One region of the Shewanella sp. K8 genome, then DNA from elsewhere that is predicted to be linked to it. Evidence: riboswitches for the same ligand, from Rfam matches in the RefSeq annotation. Region 1 holds a riboswitch; the other holds the start of a gene.

Evidence for each region. A riboswitch is a leader RNA that binds a small molecule or an ion and turns the genes downstream of it on or off. The one in region 1 is predicted to bind cobalamin.
Region 2: another riboswitch for cobalamin. It lies ahead of ON072_RS08045 (ABC transporter ATP-binding protein); the one in region 1 lies ahead of ON072_RS08800 (TonB-dependent receptor).

The regions. Positions count from the first base shown of each region.
Region 1 covers NZ_JAPEHY010000013.1:12,647-15,758, forward strand. Annotated here, with positions in the region: gene ON072_RS08790 (DUF3592 domain-containing protein) at 1-629, shown strand, start outside; gene ON072_RS08795 (DUF805 domain-containing protein) at 903-1,250, shown strand; cobalamin riboswitch at 1,391-1,583, shown strand; gene ON072_RS08800 (TonB-dependent receptor) at 1,676-3,112, shown strand, end outside.
Region 2 covers NZ_JAPEHY010000011.1:61,586-64,697, reverse strand. Annotated here, with positions in the region: gene ON072_RS08050 (FecCD family ABC transporter permease) at 1-376, opposite strand, end outside; gene ON072_RS08045 (ABC transporter ATP-binding protein) at 373-1,281, opposite strand; cobalamin riboswitch at 1,381-1,517, opposite strand; gene ON072_RS08040 (histidine phosphatase family protein) at 1,606-2,349, opposite strand; gene metH (methionine synthase) at 2,591-3,112, shown strand, end outside.

The sequences.
Region 1 (3,112 bases):
ATATCGCCGCCAGGCCTGAATGGCAGGTGCGTTTTCTTGCCTGGTTTGTCCCTGTGTGCCTCAAGTGGGAGCCGCCAAGTAAAGGCGAGGGCGTCTCTGGCCTCGAACTTTCACTGCAATTGGCGCTCGGCCGCCGCTACCCTGAGTTTACCCTGGCACTGCTCGATGGCATTCGTAGCCTGTTTTTAGAGCATGAACTGGCGAAGATGGTCTTCTCCCTGCACCTGACCAAGCTGCAACGCAAACCTTGGAGCACGGAAATTCAGGGGCAATTCCATGCCTTGTTATTGAGGCGGCAAATGCCTTTGGGTAACAAAGGATTTGCCCACACCGAATTGAGCCGCTTGGTATGTCTTGGCTGGCTTTTGAATAACCTGGAATCGCTGCCCGATGTTTGGCGCGGCGCTACTGCAACCTTGCTCAAGGCGCTCGCAGCGCAGCCGCCACTGAATCCTTTGAGCCGTAAACAGCGTAAAAAACAAGCGCTGCATTGGCGCTATATTCTTGGCAACCTGGCATCCAAGTTTAACTCAGGTGCAATCGGTCGAAAGCGTCAGACACAACTGGCACAGATTGAAACCGATATCCAGGTGCTGGCCGCCAGCCGTGGTTTTACGCTGAGCAGATAAGATGAAAAAGCGCCGGCTGGCTGTTCATGGCTATTTATGGCTATGAATATGGCGATATTTGTAAACCAATGACGACTGACAGGGTGAGATATCTCTGATTTTGTGGCGGATGGAAGGTAAATCTCTTTTCTGTCACTTTGCAGTTCATTCAGGTATGTTAAAATTGTTCGCTGTTTCAGGGAGTAAGAAACTCTGATGAAACTTTGGTTGCCTTAAGCCATTCAATAATTGGTGCGGCGTTATCGGATCTTGGATCTGTTATTGGGAGAAAACATGGAACATTTCATCGGAGCCATCAAAAAATACGCCGACTTTACCGGTCGGGCCCGTCGGACAGAATACTGGATGTTCACTCTGTTCTATATCATTTTCAGCCTGGTTGTCAGTGCTATTGACTATGCGCTGGGTACCACAGTGCTGGGGCTGATTTATTCTTTGGGCCTGTTGTTGCCCTCTATTGCGGTTGCCGCGCGTCGTCTGCACGACACTGACCGCAGTGGTTGGTGGCAGTTGTTGGCATTAATCCCTATCATAGGTTGGATAGTGTTGCTGGTCTTCTACTGCCAGGACAGCGAAGTGGGTGACAACCGCTTTGGCAGTAACCCCAAAGAGCTGGGTTAAGATAATGGAAAGGGAGCCTCGGCTCCCTTTTTGTTTTCAGGGTAAATCTGCGGCGGTCAGTCGTCGTCAAAATTAGACATTCATCCATATAGACGTCTATAATGCCCGCTCTCGGCCAGGCCGGGAATGACAGCACAGTATTTCAGTCAACCTCTCGTGGTGCCCCGGAATGAAAGACCGGGGATAATCGGGAAGCCGGTGAGAATCCGGCACTGCCCCCGCAACGGTAAATGGTGAGAGACAGGCGCGCCCAAGTGGTGTCATAAAAGCCGGGTCTTGCGCGGTCAACCGCATAGCCAAAGTCCGGAGACCGGCCCTGGAGGTATTTCGATGATTTCGGTGGGCAGATCTCGAAATGCGGCAGCCAAGGGGCTCTCCCTGCCGTGGCACTCTTGCCCCGTTTCCCTTTCAGGAGTCAAAGGAAAATGGGTTTCAAACTAAATCATCTCGCGCTGCTCTGCGGTGCATTTACATCAGTTCCCGTCATGGCGAGTGCTACAACCCAGGCCGTGGATGAACAGCTGGTGGTCATTGGCCGTCAGGATGACACGCCGCTCAATATTGCCGCCAATGTGGTGGTCATAGATGCCGCCGATATTCAGCAAAGCGGTGCCAGTAATCTGAGCGAGTTGCTGCGTGGCCGCAGTGGCATTCAAATATCGGACAATAACTCAGGGCCTGTGCTGGCGATGCGCGGTTTCTCTTCCAGCCAAGCGGTGAATAACACCCTGATACTGATAGATGGTCGCCGACTCAACAATATCGATATTGCCGCCCCCAGCCTGAGTGCCATTGCGGTCAATCAGATTGAAAGGGTAGAGATCCTTTCCGGCAGCGCCGGGGTGCTCTATGGTGATCAGGCAGTCGGCGGAGTGATCAATATTATCACCAAGGCGCCCAGTGCCAGCGGTGGCAACCTGACCCTCTCCGGTGGCAGTTTTGACACCTACGAAGGCCGTGGGGATCTGTCCGGCGCCATCAATGACAACTGGCGTTACTATTTGGCTGCTGCTTACAACGAGAGCGACAACTACCGTAGAAACAATGCCAACGAAACCGGTTCTGTGCTGGGGCGTCTGCAATATGATTCAGAGTTGACCAACTTCTTTGTCGAAGGCAGTTACTACGATAACAAGCGCCAGACTCCAGGCTCACTGACCCTGGCTCAGTTTGAAGCCGACCCACGCCAGGCGACATCGACGCCGGGTGATTACAACCATGAGATGACTTCTGCCTGGCGTGCTCATCTCCAGCGCCAGGTGCACGCCAACTGGGCCCTGGCTGCGGACCTCAACTACAGTGATACTCTGGTGTCCAGTGTCAGCTATGGCAGCCCAGGTCGTAACGAGCGCTCGCTGTTGGAATTCAATCCCAAGGCGCTGGGGCGTTATCAGACCCGCAACGGTGAGCTGAGCATAGTCATAGGCGCCGATATTCAACGGGGTGAAACCGAGTTCGATCTCAGTTATATGCAGCGCAGCAATACCCAAACCATGACCAGCACCTATCTACAGGCCAATGTGCCGCTGACCAACAGCCTGAGCTATGTGGTGGGCGGGCGCTATGCCAAGGTCAAGGATGAACTCAAGGACGGTCAGATTTACCCCAATGGCATAGATTTGGATGAAGACGCTCACGCGCTCGAGTTGGGGCTCAACTATCGGCCGCTGGAAGGCCACAGATTCTATCTTCGCGGTGATGAGAGTTTCCGTTTCGCCAAGGTCGATGAGCAAGCTTATACGCCGCCAACAGTCGTCGGCCTCAAGCCGCAGACCGGCCGTTCCATTGAAGCCGGCTGGGATTGGACCTTGAGCAACCAGAGCCTGCGTCTGAACCTGTACCGACTGTCGCTGGAAGATGAA
Region 2 (3,112 bases), on a different contig from region 1:
CGGCGCCGAAGCTGGCGCCCGAGCTGATACCGAACAGGTAAGGATCGGCCAGCGGGTTGCGGGTCACCGCCTGCAATACATAACCCGACAATGCCAGACCGCTGCCGGCGATAAAGGCCAGCAAGATACGCGGCAGGCGCAGATCCCAGACGATACGCTCGCTGATGGCAGAAGGCTCACCCACGCCCAGCAGGTGTTTGCCAATCACTCTTGCCACATCGAAGAGACTGATATCGGCGGCGCCAAAACCGGCGGCGGCCAAGGGTGTCAACACAGTGCCGAGCAGCAACAGCAGCCAGCACCAGTAAAGTCTGGGCAAGGGCTTGAGAAACCAGCCGATAAGCGAGCGCCCCGGTGCGACCATGGAAGTAGTCATGCGCCACCTCCCACCGAGCCTGGGCGCCGGTCAGTTTCCTTGTGGGCAACACAGGTTTCGGCCGAGGCAGGCCCTGCCATTGGCTCGACTATCGCAGCGCCGTGAGCCTTGCCGTGACCAGGCTCTGGCGACTGATAGCCGTAAAAGTAGTGGATCAGCGGCCGTCCCAACTGCGGATGCGTCCCCACCTGGCAGCAGACGCCGAAGACACCGGCAATTCTGTCTTCGGTCAATACGCTCTGGGGCGAGCCGTGGGCAATACGGCGGCCGTTATCCAGCAGCAAGAGTTCGTCACACAGGGCCGAGGCCAGATTGAGATCGTGAATCGAGGCGATCACTGTGACCCCCAGGCTGCGCACCAGCTCGAGGATCTGGATCTGATAGCGGATATCCAGATGATTGGTGGGCTCGTCCAGGATCAAAAGCTTGGGGCGCTGCACTATGGCGCGGGCAATCAAGGCCCTTTGCTTCTCTCCGCCGGAAAGCTGCGCGAAGGGCTCTGCGGCCTTGTGCTGCAACCCGACCTGCGCCAATGCCGCCTGCACCTGGGCCTTGTCGGCCGCCGATGGCATATCAAACAACCCCTTGTGGGGAGTCAGTCCCATGGCCACTAATTGAGTCAGATCCAGTGCCAACTGGGCTGGGGTATCCTGCAGCACCACGGCCACCTCTTTGGCGAAGGCTTTGGCTGACAAACTATTGATATCCTGCCCAAACAGCTGGATCTGGCCGCGGTCCGGGCGGATATAACGATAGAGGCAGCGCAGCAGGCTCGACTTCCCGGCACCATTGGGGCCTATGAGCCCGAGCATCTTGCCGCTTGGCAGCTCAAAGCCCACATCGGCCAATACGCTGTGGCCACCGGGAAGCCAGCTAAGCTGTTGCACCTTGAGTGCCAGGCTCATAACCGCCCCCCGACATTGAGCCTGTGACCGGCAGAAGGCTCAGGCTGCAGTGGAAGAATCATCTATTCGCTCCCCCGGTTTACCCGCCCGGGTTTCTGGTTTGGTTTATCAGCCTGGGCAGGTCTCCTGACTCGTCGCCAAAGACGACTCACAGTTGCGGGCACAGTCCGGGCTTTCCCGGTTCCCTGGGTTGGTTCACCTGCAAAGGTGCCAACACCCTGGCTGCTGCCGCACTTGGCGGCCATTTGGGGTTATTATCCCGGTTTTATCGCCCGGCACAATTGCCTGGCGCAATCACCGCCGGGCGTTAGGCTAAGGCCCGTACTATTGCGGCCAGTGGAGCTTGCTGAAACACTGCCATTCTTGGTCACTTTCACCGCTGGCATCACGGCTGGCATAGAGGGTTATTCTGACCCAGGCCGCATAAGGTAGCTCCAAGGCGTTGAACACTGCCGCAGGCGGCATCTGCCCCGGCAGCAAAATCTCGGCCAGTAGCAACCGGATAACCCCGCTGTGAGTCAGGATCAGTGCCGCATCGGCGCTTGCTGAAGAACCAGAATCTCCTGAAACAGAGCTTTCGGAAGAACTAACCTCTCTAGCAAGCCAGCGCTGCACCATAGTCTGCCAGCCATCCAACACCCGGCTACGAAAGGCTGGCAGCGATTCCCCGCCCGGCGGAGTATTGGCCACGGGGTCACGCCAGAAGGCTTCAGCCGCCTCGCTATGCTGCTGATAGACACTCGCCACCTTCATGCCGTCCCAGTCACCGAAGTCCAGCTCCCAGAGCCAGTCATGCTGCTGCAGCGGCGCCGGGAAATAGTCAGGCATATCGGCCTTGAGCTCGGTGGCAAAAGCCTGGCAACGCAGGGCCGGAGAACTCAGCAGCGTCAGGCGTTCGGGCTGGCTCGGCAACTGCTCCAGCGCACTACTGATAGCCCGCCAGCTGCGCCACATCTGCGCTCTGCCCTCATCGCTCAGGGCCACATCACTGCGGCCGCGGATAATCTCGCCGCCTTCACATTCGCCGTGCCGCAGCAGATAGATATTCAGTTGCCTATGTTCAGCCACACACTTCTCCCGTCAGAGTCCGGTGGTTACCGGGCCAATTTAACCTTGCCGCAGGCCGCCGGAATCCGTATATTATGGACGTCTATACGTATAAATGTCCAAAATAACTTTCCGCGCCCACACACGCCTTTGGCTATCATGCCAGATAGTGTCCCGGGCGTCAGGTTGGCAGAGATGATGTCGCGGATGCCAAGCGCCGCGAATGTAAAACAGCAATAAGACAGGTATGAAAGGTAACCCTATGGCGACTTCCCAGCACTCCCCAGGCCAGACAGAGCTCAAGCTCAAACAGACCCTCGAAGAGCGGATCCTGATTTTAGATGGCGCCATGGGCACCATGATCCAGGACTACAAGCTGGAAGAAGCCGATTACCGCGGCGAGCGCTTCAAAGATTGGCATTGCGATGTCAAAGGCAACAATGATCTGCTGGTACTGACCCAGAGCGAGATCATCAAGACCATTCACAGGGAATACCTGCTGGCCGGTGCCGACATCATAGAATCCAACACCTTCAACGCCACCACCATTGCCATGGCCGACTACGAGATGCAGAGCCTGGCGGCGGAGATCAATTATCAAGGCGCCAGAATCGCCCGAGAAGTGGCCGATGAAGTGGCTGCCGCCAGCGGTATTCCCCGCTATGTGGCCGGGGTGCTCGGCCCCACCAACCGCACCTGTTCCATCAGCCCGGATGTGAATGACCCCGGCTTTCGCAACATACATTTCGACGATCTTGTGTTGGCCTACAGCGAATCCACCGAG